DNA from 2 places in the Actinotalea sp. JY-7876 genome. Region 2 is predicted to be linked to the other one. Evidence: predicted binding sites of a transcription regulator. Region 2 holds the regulator's gene; the other holds the start of a gene.
What was found. The regulator HrcA, encoded in region 2, represses chaperone genes, less so after heat shock. The targets are predictions, from matches to a motif close to TTNGCACTCGNNNNNNNCGAGTGCNAA.
Positions count from the first base shown of each region.

Region 1: a site for HrcA is predicted at 3,626-3,652, ahead of H2O74_RS03950 (FmdB family zinc ribbon protein). Genes of this name have one in related genera too.

Region 1 is NZ_CP059493.1:813,567-824,038, forward strand. It holds gene H2O74_RS03930 (hypothetical protein) at 1-1,666, shown strand, start outside; gene H2O74_RS03935 (hypothetical protein) at 1,674-1,946, shown strand; gene mscL (large conductance mechanosensitive channel protein MscL) at 1,957-2,355, opposite strand; gene H2O74_RS03945 (SAF domain-containing protein) at 2,396-3,067, opposite strand; gene H2O74_RS03950 (FmdB family zinc ribbon protein) at 3,166-3,558, opposite strand; gene H2O74_RS03955 (penicillin acylase family protein) at 3,749-6,328, shown strand; gene H2O74_RS03960 (DoxX family protein) at 6,384-6,935, opposite strand; gene H2O74_RS03965 (5-formyltetrahydrofolate cyclo-ligase) at 7,340-7,990, opposite strand; gene galU (UTP--glucose-1-phosphate uridylyltransferase GalU) at 8,132-9,034, shown strand; gene glp (gephyrin-like molybdotransferase Glp) at 9,045-10,358, shown strand; gene H2O74_RS03980 (GNAT family N-acetyltransferase) at 10,360-10,472, shown strand, end outside.
Region 2 is NZ_CP059493.1:2,182,586-2,193,057, forward strand. It holds gene H2O74_RS10230 (16S rRNA (uracil(1498)-N(3))-methyltransferase) at 1-433, opposite strand, end outside; gene dnaJ (molecular chaperone DnaJ) at 446-1,585, opposite strand; gene hrcA (heat-inducible transcriptional repressor HrcA) at 1,681-2,700, opposite strand; gene H2O74_RS10245 (DUF3097 domain-containing protein) at 2,829-3,701, shown strand; gene H2O74_RS16660 (DUF4870 domain-containing protein) at 3,832-4,458, shown strand; gene hemW (radical SAM family heme chaperone HemW) at 4,540-5,805, opposite strand; gene lepA (translation elongation factor 4) at 5,825-7,717, opposite strand; gene H2O74_RS10265 (transglutaminase family protein) at 7,779-8,615, opposite strand; gene H2O74_RS10270 (alpha-E domain-containing protein) at 8,612-9,538, opposite strand; gene H2O74_RS10275 (circularly permuted type 2 ATP-grasp protein) at 9,532-10,472, opposite strand, start outside.

The sequences.
Region 1 (10,472 bases), 1.4 Mb from region 2:
GTCCGCGTCGGCGCTGCTCCGGCTCGACGTCGTCGCCGGGAGCGGCATGCCGGCGGCGAACGGCGCGGTGGAGGCGACGCGGGCCGAGGTCGAGCACGTGGTGGACCTCGTGGTCGAGCACGCGCTCACCCGCCCCGAGGAGTCGCTCGCCGTCGTGACGGCCTCGCCCGTGCACGCCGAGGCCGTGCGCGACGCCGTGATGGCGGAGGTCCGCGACAACCCCTCGCTGGGCGGCTTCTTCCGCGTCCAGCGTCCCGAGCCCTTCGCCGTGGTCGACGTCGCCTCGGCGCAGGGCCTGAGCCGCGAGGCCGTGATCCTCTCGCTCGGCTTCGGCCGGACGCCGCACGGCCGGGTCCTGCACCGCTTCGGCGCGCTGAGCGAGAACGGCGGCGCCGGGCTGCTCCTCGAGGCGCTCGGGGCGGTCCGGCGCCGGCTGACAGTGGTCAGCTGCTTCGGCCCGGAGGAGCTCGACGCCGACCGGCTGCGAGCCCCGGGCGCGCGGATGCTCGCCGAGCTGCTCGAGCTCGCGGCCGAGCGCACCGCCGCCGGGCCGGAGACGGACCGCCCGCGGCCCGCGGCCCGCGGCCCCGAGCCGGACCGGCTGGTGCTCGACCTGGCGGAGCGGCTCTGGCGGATGGGGCTCGTGGTCGAGCTCGACCACGGCCTCGACGGCTCGCGGATCCCGCTGGTCGTCGGCCACCCCGACATGCCGGACGCCATGCTCGTGGCGGTGCTCACCGACGACGAGGACTACGTCCGGGAGCCGAGCATCCGGGTCCGCGACCGGCAGCTGCCCGAGCGGCTGGAGCGCCTGGGCTGGACGGTCGTCCAGGTCTGGTCGGCCGCGGCCTTCCTCGACCCGCAGGGCGAGGCGGACGCGGTCGCGTCGGCGGTGATGGACTCCTACCGGCGCCGCCGCGCCGCCGCCCCGCCGCCCCGCCGGAGCGTCACGGTCCCCGCCCTCCCGCCCGAGCCGGAGGCGTCGGGCGAGGCGCCCGACGCCGCGGAGCCCGGTGCGGTGGTCGCCGAGGCGCCGGCGCCCGTCGGGGAGCCCGCTGCCCCGGCCGCCGGACCGGCGGCACCGACCGCCGCGCCCCGGGCGGCGGAGGGAGACGAGCCGGCGGAGCAGGCGGACAGCGCGTCTGAGGACGGTGGGTCCGACGACGGCGCGCCGCAGGGCGGCGGGTCTGACGACGGCGGGTCGGACGGCGGCTCGTCGACGGAGCGCGCGCCGGAGGGCGGTGCGTCCGCCGCCGCCGTGCCGGGTGCGGTGACCCCGGGAGCGCCCGGACCCGACGAGCGGGCCACCGGGGCGGGCGCCGACGCCGAGCCCGTGCGCCGACCGGTGCGGTCGTCAGCGACCCGCCGTGCCGCGATGCCGGCCCTCTCGGACCTGCGGCGCGACTCCGCACCGACCATGGACCCGCTCTTCGACGTCGTGCCCGCCGCGCGCTCGCCGCGGCCGGACGTCGAGCGCGGTCTGCCGATCGGCGCGTACAGCGACGACCAGCTGGACGACCTCGTCGCCTGGATCACCTCGGACGGCGTCGCCCGCGACGGCGACGAGCTGGCCGCGACGCTCCGGGCCGAGCTAGGGCTCGTGCGACGCGGGTCTCGGGTCGACGCGGCCATCAACGGCGCGGTGCGGCGGTCCAGGTCCCGGTGAGGCGGCCGTGACCCCCAGCCGGCACGGCGGGGCCGAGGCCGGAGGCGCGAGCGACGAGACGGCCGGGCCGCCCCCGGACGGCGCGGCCGTGCCGCCGCCTCCCGTCGTCCCGCGACGGCGACGGCACCGTCGCGCGACCGGCGGCACCGCCGCACCGGGCACCGAGGCGCCGGACTCGTCGGTGCTGCCACGCAGCCCGGACGCGTCGGACGCGGGCTGGGGCGACGCCCCGGAGAGCAACGACGACCGGCTCCGGCGGGACGTGCCGCCGCACTGGTGAGGAGGGTGCGTCAGGCGTCGCGACGCTGCGCCAGCAGGTCGCGGATCTCCTGGAGCAGGAGCACGTCCTCGGGCGGCGACGCCGGCTCGGGCTCGGCGCCCTGCTTGCGGCGCTCCGCGAGCCTGTTCATCGGCATGACGACGAAGAAGTAGATGGCCGCGGCGACCAGCAGGAACTTGAGCAGCGCGTCGAGGATGATGCCGATCGAGAAGACCGTGCCCTGGGAGCCGACGGACCACGTCAGGACCTGGGAGAGGTCCGTGTCCCCGGCGATGAGCGCGACGAGCGGGTTGAGCAGGCCGTCGACGAGCGCGGTGACGACCGAGCTGAAGGCCGCCCCGATGACCACCGCGACGGCCAGGTCGACGACGTTGCCGCGCAGGATGAAGTTCTTGAACCCGCTGATCATGGTGTGCCCCCGGATCGGATCAGGATGGTCAACCCTGCGATCATCCCACCAGGACGGCCCCGAGCGCCGAGCCGGCGTCGGCGGCCAGGGCGCGGCCCTCGTCGGGCGGCACGGCGACCAGGACCGTCGGGTCCGCGGCAGCGGTCCCGGCTCCCAGGCCCCCGTCCGCGTCGGCCGCCGTCCGCACCTCGACGACGAGCGCCCCGTGCGCCAGCACCGAGGGCGCCGGGGGCGCCGGGTCCTGGGTGACGTCGTCGGACGGGCCCCACGTGTCCCGCGCCGCCACGAGGTCGACGCGGTCCCCGGCGCGCAGCGTCGTGGCCACCGCCGTGGCGAGGTGCACGGGCACCACGACGGTCCCGTCGGGCGGGTCGACGTCGAAGCGCTCACCGGCCATCACGCCGGTCACCAGCGGGAGCCCTGCGGGCAGGGCCACGGTGACCGTGCGGCCCACCACGTCCGCCGGGTCCTGACCGGCCCCCGCGGGCACGCAGCGGGCCGGCAGCCCGCCGAGCCGGACGTCGTCGTCGTCCAGCACGGTGCCCGCCGCGACGTCGCGGGCGACCACGACGACCGGGGTGGTCGCGGGCGGCGGCGGCGCGGCGGTGCGGGCGACCGCGAGCGCGACGACCACCAGGGCCGCGGCGACCAGGACGCGCCGTAGCCGCCAGAGGGCGATGCGGACGCGGAGCAGGGGCGGGACGTCGGCCATGCCCGGACGCTAGGGACCCGGCGCCGACGGCGGCGTGCGGGACCCGCGGGCCTGGGGACGCGCGCGGCGCGCCCGACCTGGGGACGGTGGCGCGGCGGTCAGCCCGCGGCCGGCGCGGTGCTCGTGGTGCTCGACGTCGTCGACGCCGTGGAGGTCGTGGCCCCGCCGCTCGACCCGCTCCCGCCGGACCCGCCGGCGCCCGACGCCGCCGGCGCCGGGGCCGCGGTGGACGTGCCGGACGAGCCGTTGCCGCCCGAGGCGCCGTCGGACCCGGACGAGCTCGAGCTCGACGCCTTCTTCTTCGCACCGGTCTCGGCGCGCGCGTCGGTCCGGTAGAAGCCGGACCCCTTGAACACCACCCCGACGTTGCCGAAGAGCTTGCGCAGCCGGCCCTGGCACTGGGGGCACTGCGTGAGCGCGTCGTCCGTGAAGGCCTGCTGCGCGTCGAAGCGGTGCTCGCAGGCCGTGCACGCGTACGAGTAGGTGGGCACTGGTTCCTCCAGGTCGGGCGATGGTGTCCGGGCCGCGGTGCGCACGCCTCGCCGGGCCGGTTGGGGGCTGGCACTCGCTGCGTCCGAGTGCCAATGGTACGACGGCGGGCCGCGCCGGCTCCACGGCTTCCGCGCCGGGTCGTCGCACGCCCGCGCGGGCCCTTCGCCCGCGGCCGGTTAGGCTCGCCGCGTGCCTCGTCGTCGTGCCCTGCGTCTTCTCGTCGGTACCGCCGCGGTGGTCGTCCTCGCGCTCGTCGTCGTGGTCGGCGTCGCCGCGACGGTGGTGCGTCGGCCGCTGCCGGACGACTCCGGCGCCATCGACGTCCCCGGCCTGAGCGCGGACGTCACGGTGCTGCGCGACGCCCGCGGCGTGCCGAGCATCTACGCGGACACGGCCGAGGACCTCTTCGCGGCCCAGGGCTACGTCCACGCCCAGGACCGCTTCTTCGAGATGGACTACCGCCGCCACGTGACGGCCGGGCGCCTCTCCGAGCTGGTCGGCCAGAACGAGGAGGCGCTCGCCGCCGACGTCGTCATCCGGACCTTCGGCTGGCGCGACGTCGCCGAGGCGGAGTGGGACCTGCTGGACGCCGACACGCGGCGGTACTACGAGGCCTACGCCGACGGCGTCAACGCCTACCTCGAGGCGCACGACGCGGAGTCCCTCGGCCTCGAGTACGCCGTGCTGGGCCTGCAGGTCGACGTCGCCCAGCCCGAGCCGTGGACCCCGCTGGACTCGCTGACGTGGCTCAAGGCCATGGCCTGGGACCTGCGCGGCAACTACGGCGACGAGCTCTCGCGCGCGGTGACGTACACGACGGTGCGCGACATCGCGCGGGTCGACGAGCTGTTCCCGCGGTACCCGCAGGAGACGAACACGCCGATCCTCAGCGAGGTGGTGCCGGCGTCGGCCGTCGTCGCGCTGCCCGACGGCGCGGGTGATCCCTCGACGCTGCTGTCGGACGACCTCGAGGTCGCGCTCGACGCCGCGCGGCGCGCGATCGACGCGGTGCCGACGATGCTCGGCGAGGGCGACGGCACGGGCTCGAACTCATGGGTCGTCGCCGGCGAGCACACGGCCTCGGGGCTTCCCCTCCTCGCGAACGACCCGCACCTGTCGATCTCGGCGCCCGGCATCTGGACGCAGATGGGGCTGTACTGCACGCAGGTCGGTCCGCAGTGCCCGTTCGAGGCCTCCGGCTTCACCTTCTCCGGCATGCCCGGCGTGGTCATCGGGCACAACGCCCACCTCGCGTGGGGGCTGACGAACCTCGGTGCCGACGTGACGGACTTCTTCATCGAGCGCACCGACCCCGACGAGGGCACCTACCTGCGCGACGGCGAGCAGCTCCCGCTCGAGACGCGGACCGAGGTGATCGAGGTCGCCGGCGCCGAGCCCGTCGAGATCGAGGTCCGCTCGACCGCGCACGGGCCGATCGTCTCGGACGCCCTCGGCATCGGCCGGGTCGCCGGCGCCCCGCTGCCCGAGGGGCGGCGCGGCGTCCCCGAGGTCGCGCTGCAGTGGACGGCGCTCGAGCCCGGCCGGACGGCCGACGCCGTCTTCGCGATGGCGCTCGCGCAGGACGCCGACGACGTCGCCGCGGCCGCGGCGCTGTTCGACGTGCCGTCGCAGAACATCGTCTTCGCGACGGTCGAGGGCCAGATCGGCTACCAGGCGCCCGGGAAGATCCCCGTGCGCGCGCGGGTCGCCGACGGCCCCGTCCCGGCCGACGGCACCTGGCCCCGTCCGGGGTGGGACTCGCGCTACGACTGGCAGGGCTACGTCGCGGCCGAGGAGATGCCCGCCGCGGTCGACCCGGCCGCCGGCTACCTCGTCGCGGCGAACCAGGCCGTCACGGCCGCAGGGCAGCCGCCCTTCCTCACGAGCGACTGGGACTACGGCTACCGCTCGCAGCGGATCCGCGCCCTCATCGAGGAGGCGGTCGTCGCCGGCGTCCCCCTGGACGCCGCGGCCATGACCAGCTTCCAGAACGACGCGTGGAGCCCCTACGCGGCAGCGCTCGTGCCCGCGCTCCTTGCGGCCCCGGTGGAGGACGGCTTCACCGGCCAGGCCGTCGAGCTGCTGCGCGACTGGGACTTCGAGCAGGAGCCGGACTCGGCCGCGGCGGCGTACTTCTCGGCCGTCTGGGCGACGCTCCTGGAGCTGACGTTCTGGGACGACCTGCCGCAGGAGGAGTGGCCGAGCGGCGACAGCCGCTGGCTCGAGGTCGTGGTGCGGCTGCTCGAGGACCCCGCCAACCCGTGGTGGGACGACCGCCGGACCGTGAACGTCGTCGAGAGCCGCGACGAGATCCTGTCCCGCTCGCTGTCGACCGCGCGGCTGCGGCTGACGGTCGAGCTCGGCAGCGAGCCCGCGGCCTGGCAGTGGGGCCGGCTGCACACCGCCGCGCCCGAGCACCCCGTGCTCGGAGCCGACGGGGTCCCCGCGCCGGTGCGACAGCTGGTCAACCCCCGGCCGCTCGCCGTCGGCGGCGGGTCGTCGATCGTCAACGCGACTGCCTGGGACGCGGCCAGCGGCTCCTTCGCGGTGACGTCGGCGCCGTCGATGCGGATGGTCGTGGACCTCGGCGACCTGGACGGCTCGACGTGGGTGAACCTCACCGGCGCCTCCGGCCATCCCGGGAGCGTGCACTACACCGACCAGTTCGACGCCTGGGCCCGGGGCGAGGCGTTCCCCTGGCCGTTCAGCCGCGAGGCCGTGACGGACGCGGCGGTCCGGGAGCTCGTGCTGCGCCCTGGGGAACGCTGAGAGCGCCCAGCCCGCAGGCTGAGCGCTCTCGCGTTGCGTTCGGTCGTGCCGTGGCTCAGCGGAGCCAGGTGTGCTTCCCGATGATCCGGGCCCAGATCTTGCCCACGCCCCACGTGTCGCCCGCCAGGGTGGCGGCCGCGATGATCAGCAGCAGGGCCTCGTGCCAGTGCGAGTCCACGATCGGGTTCGTGCCGCCGAGGACGAACGGGATCTGCGCCAGGTACATGAAGAACATCAGCAGGGTGCCGGTGACCGCGGCGATCCTCAGGCCGGCGCCGAAGACCATCGCGATGCCGATGCCGAGCAGACCGAGCATGAACAGGACGTCACCGAACGGGTTGGCGAACACCTGGAAGAGCCCGGCGAAGGGGCCCTCGATGCCCATGATGAAGCCCTGGGCCGGGGTGCCCCCGTTGATCCAGGCGCGCTCGGCCGGGGTGGCGAACCCGAGGCCGAACGTCTTGTCGAGGAACGCCCACAGGAACGTGAAGCCGATCGTGATCCGCGCGATCGCGAGCACCTTGCGGGTCGACGCGCGCGTGACGATCTGCTCCTGGTAGATGGTGGTGTCGGTGGTCTTCGGGACCGCCTTCGTGGTGGTGGACATGCTGACCCTCCCAGGACGTGCCGCCGCGGCCTCGCCGCGCCGGGAGCCCGTGTTCCCGAGCTCTGGTACCAGATTTGCACCGGCGCGCGCCGTGCACATGAGTCCAAGGTCCGCGGGACCAAAGGCCCCGTCCAGGGACATCACGGGCGCCCGGTCGCGGCGCCGAGCGGGTCCGCGGGACCTAGGACCCCGGACGGGCCGCCGCACAGGAGGGACGCTGGAGGGGTCGGGGCCGGACGCGAGTCCGTCCCAGGGGACTCGCCAAGGGGTCCCGGCTCAAGGGCGTGCCCGCCTGGTCGCGCGGGCGGGCACGCCCACACCGAGCCCCGCCTGCCCGCCGTGCGTCGGACGCGCGACGCGGGCCGCCCCGGTCCCGGGGCGCGACCCCAGGCGCCCGGAGAAGCTCAGGCGCTCGTGGCGGTCCCGCCGACGCGCCGCCACCGCTGGGGCGTGGTGATGACGTCGACGCGCAGGTCGTGCCCCTCGTGCGGCAGCGGCCGCTCGGTGGCGTCGTACACCTCGGTCTCGAAGACCATCGCGATGACGCTCGTCCCCGGCGTGCAGTGCATGAGGACGCGGTCGTACCAGCCGCCGCCCTGACCCAGCCGGACGCCGGAGGTGTCGACGGCGAGCGCGGGCGCCACCACGGCGCCGGCCTGGGCCACGGCCTCGGCGCCCAGCGTCGGGCCGGGCGGCTCCGGCGGCCGTCCCGGCGCGCGCACCTGCAGCTCCTCCGCGGTCGTGAACCACGCCCAGTCCCGCTGCAGCCCCGTGCCGAGCACCGGCAGCAGCACGCGGGTCCCGCGCCGGGCCAGGCGCTCGAGGAGCGGGATCGTGCCCGGCTCGCTCGGCCGGGCGACGTAGGCGGCCACGACGTCGGCCCCGCGCACCTGGGGCAGGTCGCCGACGACCTGCGCGAAACCGGCCGCGGCCCGCGCGTGCTGGCGGGTCGAGAGGCGCTCGCGCTCCGACCTGATGACCCGTCGCAGCTGCTCCTTCGTCTCGGACGGCCCGAGGCGGGCGCCGTCGACCCAGGGCTGTCCGGCGCTGTTCATGGGTCACATCATCGCAAAGAATCGGTCTCGTTGGCGTGTCCGAGGTCCCGGGCCGCGCGTCGCGGCACGCCCGGACGCGCCGTCGCGCGCAGTTCACATGCCCGAAGCGCCACGGACGCCGGGGCGGGCTAGCCTCCCGCCATGACCATCCGCAAAGCCGTGATCCCCGCCGCCGGACTGGGGACGAGGTTCCTCCCCGCCACGAAGTCGACGCCCAAGGAGATGCTGCCGGTCGTCGACAAGCCTGCGATCCAGTACGTCGTCGAGGAGGCCGTTGCCGCCGGCCTGCACGACGTCCTGATGATCACCGGTCGGTCGAAGCGCACGCTCGCCGACCACTTCGACTCGGTGCCCGAGCTCGAGAGCGCCCTGGAGGCGAAGGGCGACCAGCAGCGCCTGGCCGAGGTCCGTCGCTCCACCGACCTCGCCGACGTCCACTTCGTGCGGCAGGGCCAGCCCAAGGGCCTGGGCCACGCGGTGCTGTGCGCGCGCCACCACGTGGGCGACGAGCCGTTCGCGGTGCTGCTCGGCGACGACCTCATCGACGAGCGCGACCCGATCCTGCCGACGATGATGGCGCTCCAGGAGCGCACGGGCGGCTCGGTCGTCGCGCTGCTCGAGGTCGCTCCCGAGCAGGTGCACCTCTACGGCTGCGCGGCCGTCGAGCCGCTCGACGGCGCGGACGGCGACGAGGACCAGGTCCGCATCACCGGCCTGGTGGAGAAGCCGGACCCGGCCGACGCGCCGAGCAACCTCGCCATCATCGGCCGGTACGTGCTCAACCCCGCCGTCTTCGGGGTGCTCGACGAGACCGAGCCCGGGCGCGGCGGGGAGATCCAGCTGACCGACGCGCTCGCGACCCTGGCCGGGATGCCCGCGGAGGAGGGTGGCGGCGTCTACGGTGTCGTCTTCCGCGGCCGCCGCTACGACACGGGGGACCGGCTCGACTACCTCAAGGCCGTCGTGCAGATCGCCGCCGATCGGCCCGACCTGGGTCCCGACCTGCGCGCCTGGCTGACGGAGTACGTCGCGACGCTGCCATGATGGCGGCCCTATGAGATCAGTCTCCGAGCACCTCGCGGCCGTCCTCGACGCCGCCCGTCCGGTCGTCCCGCTGGACGTGGTGCTCGCCGACGCCGACGGCTGCATCCTCGCCGAGGACGTCACGGCCCCGGCCGACGTGCCGTCGCGCCCGGTCGCCGCGGTCGACGGCTACGCGGTGCGCGCGTCCGACGTCGGGCTGCGCGGCCCGGGGGCCGCCCCGGACGTCGCGCTCCCGGTGGTCGACGACGCCCCGGTGACCGCCGCGCAGCCGCTGCGCCTGGTGCCGGCCGCGGCCGTGCTGGTCGCGGCCGGCGCGCCGCTGCCGGTGGGCGCGGACTGCGTCGTTCCGCTCGCACGGACCGACCGGGGCCGCGCGCGCGTCGTCGTGCGCGGCGGTGCGGAGCCGGGCGAGGGCGTCCGGGCGACCGGGCACGACGCGGCGGCGGGCGACGTCGTGCTGCGCCTGGGGACGCGGCTCGCGGCGCGTCACCTCGCCCTCGCGGCCGGCGTCGGCCGCGGCCGCCTGCGGGTGCACCCCGCGCCGCGCGTCGTCGTGGTGCCCGTGGGCGACGAGCTCGTGGAGCCCGGTCGCGTCCTGGCCGACGGCCGGGTGCACGACGCGGACGGGCACGCCCTCGCGGCGGCCGTGCGCGAGGCCGGTGCGACGGCTGTGCGCGTCGGTCCGGTCGGGGACGACCGCGCCGCCCTGCGCGAGGTGCTCGCCGACCAGCTCGTGCGCGCCGACCTGCTGCTCGTCACCGGAGGGCTCAGCGACGGCCCGTGGGACACCGTGACCGACGTGCTCGCGCCGCTCGGCACCGTGCGCTTCGACCACGTGGCGATGGCCCCCGGCCGGCGGCAGGGCTTCGGCACCGTCCTGGCCTCCGACCAGGAGGAGCTCTGGCCGGGCGCCGAGGGGCGTCCGACGTCGGGCCTGGCGGACCTCGCGGACAGGCAGGGGCAGGACGCGCCTGCCGGCGTGCCCGTGTTCGCCCTGCCGGGCCACCCGGTGGAGGCGCTCATCTCCTACGAGGTCTTCGTCCGGCCTGCCCTGCGCGCCATGGCGGGTCAGTCCGAGCTCTTCCGGCCGTCGGTGAAGGCGGCGGCGACGCGGGCGTTCGCGTCGCCCGCCGGGCTGCGGCACTTCGTCCCCGCGACCGTGACCGGGTCCCCGACCGAGGGCTACGTCGTCACGCCCGTCGGTGACCCCCGCGACCCCTCGCTCACCGACCTCGCGACCGCCAACGCGCTCGCCGTCGTCGGCGAGGACACGACGACCGTGCGCGCGGGTGACACGCTGGCCTGCCTGATCCTGGGAGGCTGACGTGGCGCGAGGGTGGCCGGTGATCCTGCGCGAGGACGACGTCGTCCTGCGCCCGCTGCGGCGGCGGGACGCGCGCCCGTGGCTGAGGGCGCGCATGACGAACGCCGCGTGGCT
Region 2 (10,472 bases):
ACTGCTTGGTCGCCTCGCGCACCGTGGCGCGCCACTTCGCGCGGCTCTTCGCGGCGCGCTCGCCGCGCCACACCACGATCGAGCGGGCGGCCTGCCAGGGGACGACCTCGTCCACGCCGACCTCGGTCGCCGCCTCGATCGCGAGCTCGTCGCGGTCGCCCTTGGCGAGCGCCTGCACCAGGACGAGGCGGGGCGAGGCCTGCGGCTCCACGACGACGTCGACCACCGTGAGCGTGAGGCGACCCGGCTCGACCGCGGCGATCTCGCACCGCAGCCGCACGCCGGCGCCGTCGGCGACGTCGACACGCTCGCCCGCGCGGCGACGTTGCACGACCCCGGCGTGCCGCGCCTCGCCGCCCTGCAGGACGTACGCGCCGCCCGGTGCGGCACCGGACAGCTGCCCCGGCTCCGCGAGGAAGACCGGGGCGCTCACCGGACGCTCACGTCAGCGGCCCGCGAGCTTGTCGCGCAGCTTGGAGAAGACGCCGGGGTGGGCGGGGGCGACGCGGGACGCCGGACGGGCCTCGCCGCGCAGCTCCGCCAGCCGGCGCAGGAGCTCGGCCTGCTCGTCGTCCAGCGTCGTGGGCACCTGCACGTCGACGTGGACGTTGAGGTCGCCGCGGCCTCCCACGTGCAGGTGGCCGATCCCCAGGCCCCGCTCGACGACGACGTCGCCCGGCTGCGTGCCCGGCCGGATGTCGATCTCGCGGGGGCCGTCGAGCGTCTCGAGCTCGACCACCGTCCCGAGCGCCGCGGCCGTCATCGGGATCTCGAGCGTGCAGTGCAGGTCGTCGCCGCGGCGCACGAACGTCTCGTGGTTGCGCTCGCGCACCTCGAGGTAGACGTCGCCGGGCGGGCCGCCCGCGGGGCCGACCTCGCCCTGACCCGTGAGCTTGATGCGGGTGCCGGTGTCCACCCCGGCCGGCACGTCCACCGACAGGGTGCGGCGGCTGCGGACGCGCCCCTCGCCCGAGCACTCCGGGCACGGCTCGGGGATGACCGTGCCGAAGCCGTGGCAGGCCGCGCACGGGCTCGAGGTCATGACCTGGCCGAGGAAGGAGCGGGCGACCCGCTGCACGACGCCACGGCCACCGCAGACGTCGCAGGTGCGGGGCGAGGTGCCGGGGCGGCAGCACGAGCCCTGGCAGGTGCCGCACAGGACCGCGGTGTCGACGGGCACCTCGCGGTGGACGCCGAAGGCGGCCTCGGCGAGGTCGATGTCGAGGCGGACCAGCGCGTCCTGCCCGCGCCGGGCGCGCGGCACCGGACCGCGCTGCGCCGACGCGCCCTGGGCGGCACCGAAGAACGTCTCGAAGATGTCCTGGAAGCCGAAGCCGGCGCCGAAGTTCGCGCCGCCGCCGCCGCCGGGAGCGGTCGGGTCCACGCCGCGGTCGTACATCTGGCGCTTCTCGGGGTTGGAGAGCACCTCGTAGGCGCGCGAGACGTCCTTGAAGCGGTCCTCCGCACCCTCACCGGTCGCGACGTCCGGGTGCAGCTCACGCGCCAGCCGGCGGTACGCCTTCTTGATCTCGTCCTGCGTCGCGTCGCGGCTGACGCCGAGGACCTCGTAGTAGTTGCTGCTCACGTGTCACTCTCTGGACCGGGGGGTCCGGTGTCGGGCGGCGGTCGGACGGGTCTGGGGCGGCCGCGGCCGGTCGGGCCGAGGCGGTGCGCCGGGGCTCAGGGGGCGAGGATCCGGGACAGGTACCGCGCGACGGCCCGGACCGCGGCGATCGTGCCCGCGTAGTCCATGCGCGTGGGTCCCAGCGAGCCGATGCGCGCGACCGGATCGCCGTCCGCACCGTACCCCGCGGCGACGATGGAGGTCTCCGCCAGTCCGGCGTGCTGGTTCTCGCTGCCGATCCGCACCGACACGGGCGCGGCGTCCTCGGCCATGTCGGTGAGCAGGCGCAGCAGCACCACCTGCTCCTCCAGCGCCTCGAGCACGGGCCGGATGGTGTGCGGGAAGTCCGTGCCGCTGCGCGCGAGGTTCGCCGCGCCCGCCATGACGATGCGCTCCTCCGTCGCCTCGGCCAGGGTGTCCTCGACGACCTTGATCACGCGGAGCACGATCGGCCGGTCGGCGACGGCGAACGCCTGGGTCATGCGGTCGAGCGGCTCCGCGAGGTCCACGAGCCGGCGGCCCGCCACCGTGGCGTTGAGCCGCGCGCGCAGCTCGGTGACGACGCGCTCCGCGACCGGTTCGCCGAGGTCCAGCACGCGCTGCTCGACGCGCCCGTTGTCCGTGATGATCACGACGAGGAGCCGGTCGTGGCCCACCGGGACGAGCTCGAGGTGCCGCAGCGCCGAGCGCCGCAGCGAGGGGTACTGCACGACGGCGACCTGCTGGGTCAGCTGCGCGAGCAGGCGCACGGAGCGGTCCACGACGTCGTCGAGGTCCACCGCCTCCTCGAGCAGCGTCTGGATCGCGCGGCGCTCCGCGGCCGACAGCGGCTTGACGGTCGAGAGCCGGTCGACGAAGAGGCGGTAGCCCTTGTCCGTCGGCACCCGGCCCGCCGAGGTGTGGGGCTGCGCGATGTACCCGGCGTCCTCGAGGGCGGCCATGTCGTTGCGGATCGTGGCCGGCGACACGCCGAGGTTGTGCCGCTCGACGAGCACGCGGGAGCCGACCGGCTCCTGGGTCTCGACGTAGTCCTCGACGATGGCGCGCAGCACGTCGAGCCTGCGGTCCTCGCTCATGACACCTCCTCTCCCACAGCACGCCCGGCACGGCCGGGCGTCGTCGCATGTGGCACTCTCAGGGTCCGAGTGCCAATCCTACCCGCGCGCGGCGCCCACCGTCGCGAGCCACGAGCCGACGGAGGACCATGGACCGCTACGGACGCGACGTCCTCGCCGGACCGACCCCCGGCCAGGGGCCGACCAGCCCCCACCACCGGCGCAAGCCCTCGTCGCGGCCGCTCGCCGCCGACGTCGGGCTCGTGGTCGAGGAGGTCACGACCGGCTGGGTCGGCGCCGTCGTGCGCGTCGAGAAGTCCGGCGGGATGCACGTCGTCGTCCTGGAGGACCGCGCAGGTCGCACCCGCACCTTCCCGCTCGGCCCCGGCTTCTGGGTCGACGGCGAGCCGGTCGAGCTCACGCCCCCCGTCACCGCCCCCGCCCCGCAGCGCCCGACGCGCACGGCGTCCGGGTCCGTCGCCGTGCACGGCGCCCGCGCCCGCGTGGCGCGCGGCGGCCGCATCTGGGTCGAGGGCAAGCACGACGCGGAGCTCGTCGAGAAGGTGTGGGGCGACGACCTGCGCCTCGAGGGCGTCGTCGTCGAGCTCCTCGACGGCGTCGACGACCTCGCCGCCGCCGTGCGGGAGTTCGCGCCCGGGCCCGGGCGCCGCCTCGGCGTGCTCGTCGACCACCTCGTGGCCGGCAGCAAGGAGTCGCGCATCGCGGCGGACGCCATGCGCGCCGCGGCTCCCGGCACGCTGCTCGTGCTCGGCCACCCGTACGTCGACGTCTGGCAGGCCGTCCGCCCCGGGCGCCTCGGGCTCGACGCCTGGCCCGTCATCGACCGTGGCACGGAGTGGAAGCGCGGCATCCTGCGCACGCTCGGCTGGCCGGCCGACGACCAGGCCGACGTCGCGCGTGGGTGGCAGCGCATCCTGCGCAGCGTCCGCGACTACCGGGACCTCGAGCCCAGCCTCCTCGGCCGCATGGAGGAGCTGATCGACTTCGTCACCGCACCCTGAGGCGGCGCCTTCGCTAGTGTTCGGTGCACCGAGCCGGTGCACCGCCGCTCGGCCCCGGCGGCACCGCCGACCGGGACCACGAGGCCGGCAGCTGCGGTCAGCCCGACACGACGAAGCTGGTGAGAGCGACATGACGACGAATCCCTCCGACGAGCCCCAGTTCCCCGGTACGCCCGGTGCCGCGGGCACGCCCGGCGGCCCGCCCGCGGGCGCCACGCCCCCGCCCGCCTACGGCACCCAGCCCGGCGGCTACCAGCAGCCCGGGTACCAGCAGCCCGGTGGCCCCCAGCAGGCGCCCGGCTACCAGCAGCCGGGCTACCAGCAGCAGCAGCAGCCGGGTGGCTACCAGCAGCAGCCCGGTGGGTACCAGCAGCCCGGCGGCTACGCGCCCTACCCGGGCACGGGCTACCCGCCGCCCGGGCAGGTCCCGCTGTCCGACGCCGAGCAGCGCCAGTGGGCGATGTTCGCCCACCTCGGCGGCATCATCCTCGGCTTCATCGCGCCCCTCGTCATCTGGCTGATGTACAAGGACCGGGGCCGCTTCGTGGAGGAGCAGTCCAAGGAGGCGCTCAACTTCCAGATCACGCTGACGATCGCCGCCGTCGCGTTCGCCGTCATCACCGCGATCACGTTCGGGATCGGCTCGATCCTGTACGTCGCGTTCATCGTCGCCCTGGTCTTCATGATCATGGCCGGCGTCGCCGCGAACAAGGGCGAGGCGTACCGCTACCCGGTGAACATCCGCTTCATCAAGTGATCGGCCGCTGAGCAGACGGTCGCCCGCTGACCGACGGGGTCGGTGCCCACGGGCACCGACCCCGTCGTCGTCCCGGGACGCTCAGCCCGTGAGGTCGCGGACGACCGTGTCGGCCAGGAGCCGCCCCCGGCGCGTGAGGACCGCGCTGCCCGCGCCCGCGGCCCGCGCGTCGAGCAGCCCGTCGGCGACCAGGCCCGCCACCGCCGCTCGGCCCGCGGGGCCGACGTCGGCGAGCGGCAGGCCGCCGCGGAGCCGGACGCCGAGCATGACGCGCTCGAGCCGGACCTCCTGCGGTGCGAGCTCCTCGCGGCCCGCCGCGGGCGTCAACCCCGCGCCGAGCCGGTCCGCATAGGCGCGCGGGTGCTTGACGTTCCACCAGCGCAGCGCCCGGCCGTCGCGGCCCTCGCCGAGGTGGGAGTGCGCGCCGGGTCCGAAGCCCCACCAGTCGTCGCCGCGCCAGTAGCCGACGTTGTGGCGGCACGCGGCGCCGGGCTCGCGGGCCCAGTTGCTGATCTCGTACCACCGCAGGCCGGCGGCGCCGAGCACGTCGTCGGCCAGCTCGTACTTCGCGGCCTGGTCGTCGAGGTCGGGCGCCGGGATGAGCCCGCGCCGCACCTGGACGGCCATCCGCGTGCCCTGCTCGACCGTGAGCGCGTACGCGGACACGTGGTCGACGTCGCACGCGACCACGGCGTCCAGCGAGCGCCGCCAGTCGGCGAGGCTCTCCCCCGGCGTGCCGTAGATGAGGTCGAGCGAGACGGCGAGGCCGGCCTCGCGCGCCCACGCGACGGCCTGCGGCACCCGGTCGGGGTCGTGCGTCCGCTCGAGGGTCGCGAGCACGTGCGGCACGGCCGACTGCATGCCGAACGAGACGCGCGTGAACCCGCCCGCGGCGAGCTCCGCGAGCGAGTCGGGGGTGACGGAGTCCGGGTTCGCCTCGGTCGTGACCTCGGCGCCGGCCGCGAGCCCCCAGGTGCCCCGCAGCCGGTCCACCATCGCCACCAGGTCGCCGGCCGGCAGCACGGTCGGCGTGCCCCCGCCGAGGAAGACGGTCGCCACCTCGCGCGGCGTCCGCCCGACGGCGTCCAGGGTGCGGGCGGCGAGGTCGACCTCGCGCGCGACCGTCTCGGCGTAGCGCTCATGGCCCGCGCTGCGCCCACCGGCCTCCGCGAGCAGCTCCGCCGCCGTGTAGGTGTTGAAGTCGCAGTAGCCGCACCGCACGGTGCAGAACGGCACGTGGAGGTAGACGCCGAACCCGCGCGGGCCAGCGCCGGTCGAGGGCCGGAGCCAGTCGGGGAAGGTCCCGTCCGGCGGTGGTGCGGCCCCCTCGGGAAGCGCGGGGCTCACGAGCCGACCCGCCGGGGGGTCACTTGCGTGCCTTCTCCTTGGCATCCTTGCCGCCGGACTCCGTCGAGAGCGCGGCGATGAAGGCCTCCTGCGGCACCTCGACCCGACCGATCGTCTTCATGCGCTTCTTGCCCTCCTTCTGCTTCTCGAGGAGCTTGCGCTTGCGGCTGATGTCGCCGCCGTAGCACTTGGCCAGGACGTCCTTGCGGATCGCGCGCACGGTCTCGCGCGCGATGACGCGCGAGCCGACGGCGGCCTGGATCGGCACCTCGAACTGCTGGCGCGGGATGAGCTCACGGAGCTTGCCCACCATCATCACGCCGTAGGCGTAGGCCTTGTCCTTGTGCACGATCGCGCTGAACGCGTCGACCTGCTCGCCCTGCAGCAGGATGTCCACCTTGACCAGGGCGGCCGCCTGCTCGCCCGAGGGCTCGTAGTCGAGCGACGCGTAGCCGCGGGTCCGGGACTTCAGCTGGTCGAAGAAGTCGAAGACGATCTCGGCGAGCGGGAGCGTGTACCGCATCTCCACCCGGTCCTCGGAGAGGTAGTCCATGCCGCCGAGCTCGCCGCGGCGGGTCTGGCACAGCTCCATCACGGCGCCGATGAACTCGCTCGGGCACAGGATCGTGGCCTTGACCATCGGCTCGCGGACCTCGCCGATCTTGCCGCCCGGGAACTCGCTCGGGTTGGTCACGCGGATGACCGAGCGGTCCTCCATGGTGACCTCGTACACGACGTTCGGCGCCGTGGAGATGAGGTCGAGGTCGAACTCGCGCTCGAGCCGCTCGCGGATGATCTCCAGGTGCAGCAGCCCCAGGAAGCCGACGCGGAAGCCGAAGCCGAGGGCGACCGAGGTCTCGGGCTCGTAGACGAGGGCGGCGTCGTTGAGCTTGAGCCGGTCGAGGGCGTCGCGCAGCACCGGGTAGTCCGTGCCGTCGATCGGGTACAGGCCGGAGAACACCATGGGGCGGGGGTCGTCGTAGCCGCCCAGCGACTCGGCGGCGGGCTTGCCGGCGTTGGTGACCGTGTCCCCGACCTTGGACTGGCGGACGTCCTTGACGCCGGTGATGAGGTAGCCCACCTCACCCACGCCCAGGCCCTGCGTCGGGATCCCCTCCGGGGAGATGACGCCGATCTCGAGCAGCTCGTGCTGCGCGCGCGTCGACATCATGACGATGCGCTCGCGCGGGCTGAGGTGGCCGTCGACGACGCGGACGTAGGTGATCACGCCGCGGTAGGTGTCGTAGACCGAGTCGAAGATCATGGCGCGCGCGGGGGCGTCGGCGTCCCCGCGGGGTGCGGGCACGGTGCGGACGATGCGGTCGAGCAGCACCTCCACGCCCTCGCCCGTCTTCCCGGACACGCGCAGCACGTCCTCGGGCTCCCCGCCGACCAGCTTGGCGATCTCCTCGGCGTACTTCTCGGGCTGCGCCGCCGGCAGGTCGATCTTGTTCAGGACGGGGATGATCGCGAGGTCGTTCTCCATCGCGAGGTAGAGGTTCGCGAGCGTCTGCGCCTCGATGCCCTGGGCGGCGTCGACCAGGAGGACGGCGCCCTCGCACGCGGCGAGCGAGCGCGAGACCTCGTACGTGAAGTCGACGTGGCCCGGCGTGTCGATCATGTTGAGCGCGTAGGGGACGAGGACGCCGTCCTCCCCCGCCATCGCCCACGGCATGCGCACCGCCTGCGACTTGATCGTGATGCCGCGCTCGCGCTCGATGTCCATCCGGTCGAGGTACTGCGCGCGCATCGCGCGCTGGTCGACGACGCCCGTGAGCTGGAGCATGCGGTCGGCCAGCGTCGACTTGCCGTGGTCGATGTGGGCGATGATGCAGAAGTTGCGCAGCAGCTCGGGCGGCGTGGCGGCCGGCTGGATGCGGCTGCTCAGCGAGGCGCTCGGGATCGGTGACACGCCACCATGGTCCCATGACCGGCCCCGTCCCCCGGCACGGCGGCCGGGCCGCGCGGCGCCCTCATGCCTCGCGCGTGATCTGCACGGTGACCTCGTGCGCCCGCGTCCCCCCGCCCGCGTACGTCCCCCGCACGGGGGCGACGTCCTGGTACTCGCGGCCACGACCGATGACGACGTGGTGCTCGCCGACGTCGGTCCCGTTCGTCGGGTCGAAGGCGACCCAGTCGCCGGCCCACCACTCGACCCACGCGTGGGACTCGCCCACGACGGAGAGCCCGACGTCCCCGCCGCGCAGCGGGTGCAGGTAGCCGGACACGTAGCGCGCCGGCACGCCGGCGCTGCGCAGGGCCGCCACCGTCAGGTGCGCGAGGTCCTGGCACACGCCCTTGCGCTGCTCCCACGCGTCGGCGGCGGTCGAGTGCACCGCGGTGACGCCCGGCACGTACTCCACGAGCTCGTGCAGCCGCAGCGCCACGGCGCGCGCCGTGGCGTCCGGACCCAGCTCGGCGGCGAGCTCCGCCGCCGTGGCGGCGACGTCGTCGGGCGCGCGCGTGGTGGCCGACGGCGCCAGGAACTCACCGAGCTCGGCCACCGTGGCGGGGTCGCGCACCTGCTCCCACGTCGCGTCGGCGACGACGGTGCGATCGCCGACGTCCACGCGCGTGACCGACTCCAGCACGAGCTCGCGGTGCGGCACGCCGCTCTCGAAGGCGGCGACCGCCGTCCCCCAGTAGTCGCGGTAGTCGTGGCGCCAGGTCTGCGGCTCCACCGCCAGCCGGCTCTCCAGGACGGTCTGGCCCCGCTCGGACAGCGGCGTCATGCGCGCCTCGTTGTACGAGGCCGTCACCGGACCGTCGTAGACGAACCGCGTCGTGTGCACCACGTGCAGCCGGCTCACAGCATGCTCCCCACCCACGTGGTCACCGCGCCGGACGGGAAGTAGCGGGCGCGGATCGCGTCGCTCGCCGCCGCGCACGCCCGCTGCACCAGCGCCATCTGGTGCGGCAGGTGCGCCAGCACCTCGCCGAGCTCGGCGTACTCCAGTCCGGTCCGGGCGTGCCCGAGGCTGCGCCGGGCCGCGATCGAGTACAGGTCCTGCCCGGGCGGCTCCAGCGCATCGAGGCAGCTCTGGGCCTGGGTGAGCGCGTACACGACCGAGCGCGGGAACAGCGGGTCGGTCAGCAGGAACTCCGCGGCGCTCCGGTCCGTGGCGACCCCGCGGAAGCGCCGCAGGTACGCCTCGTGCGCGCCGCACGAGCGCAGCAGCGTCGGCCAGTCCGGCCCGGACGCGCCGGTGAGCGCCCGCGCCGCCAGCAGGCGCGCGGTCATGTCCGCGCGCTCGATCGACCGCCCGAGCACGAGGAACTGCCAGGTGTCGTCGCGGGAGAGCGACTGGTCCACGATGCCGCTGACGACGGCCGCCCGCTCGCGGACCCAGGCCAGGAAGTCGTGCGGCCGGCCGGACCGCGTCCGCACCGGGAGCTGCGTCCAGGTCGCGTTGAGCGCCTCCCACAGCTCCGTCGAGATGACCTCGCGGCCCCGCCGCGCGTTCTCCCGCGCCGCGACCAGGGCGCCGGCGATCGAGGCCGGCGCGGCGGCGTCGTACGCGAGCACCTCGAGCACGACCCGACGCCCCGCCGGCACCCCCGGCTCCGGCTCGCGGTCCATCACGGCGAGCAGCGAGCGGCAGGCCAGGTCCTCCTCCGCCCACGGGTCCTCCAGCAGCGCGTGCAGGTGGACGTCGAGGAGGCGGGCCGTGTCCTCCGCGCGCTCGACGTAGCGGCCGATCCAGAACAGCGACTCCGCGATGCGGCTCAGCACCCGGCACCACCCGTCCCGGCCGGCGCCGGTGCCCACCGGGCCTGCTGCTGCTGCTGCACCTGCACCTGCACCTCCTGGTCGGCCGGGCTGCTGTCGATCGGGACGCCCTGCGGCAGCGGGGCGGGAGCGGACCGGGCCGCGGCCGGCAGCGGCCGGCGCGGCGCCCCGAGCACCCAGGTGTCCTTCGAGCCCCCGCCCCGCGAGCTGTTGACGACGAGCTCGCCCTCCGGGAGCGCGACGCGGGTGAGCCCGCCGGGCAGCACCCACACCTGGTCGCCGTCGTTCACGGCGAAGGGCCGCAGGTCCACGTGCCGGGGGCGGAAGCGGTCGTCGACGAGGGTCGGGACCGTCGAGAGCTGGACGACGGGCTGGGCGATCCAGCCGCGCGGGTCGGCGCGCAGCGTGCGGCGCAGCGCGTCGAGCTGGGCCCGGTCGGCGCGGGGACCGATGACCAGGCCCTTGCCACCCGACCCGTCGACCGGCTTGACGACCAGCTCGTCGAGGCGGTCGAGGACCTCGGCGAGCGCGTCCGGCTCCTCGAGCCGCCACGTCTCGACGTTGGGCAGGATCGCGTCCTCGCCCAGGTAGTAGCGGATGAGGTCGGGCAGGTAGGTGTAGACGAGCTTGTCGTCCGCGACCCCGTTGCCCACGGCGTTGGCGATGGTGACGGTCCCCGCCCGGGCGCACGCGAGCAGACCGGGGCTGCCCAGCAGGGAGTCCGCGCGGAACACGACCGGGTCGAGGTACTCGTCGTCGACCCGCCGGTACACCACGTCGACGCGGCGCCGGCCGTGCGTGGTCCGCATCCACACCCGCCCACCCGCGCAGAACAGGTCGCGTCCCTCGACGAGCTCGACGCCCATCGTCCGCGCGAGCAGCGAGTGCTCGAAGTAGGCGCTGTTGTGCACGCCGGGCGTCAGCACGACGACGGTCG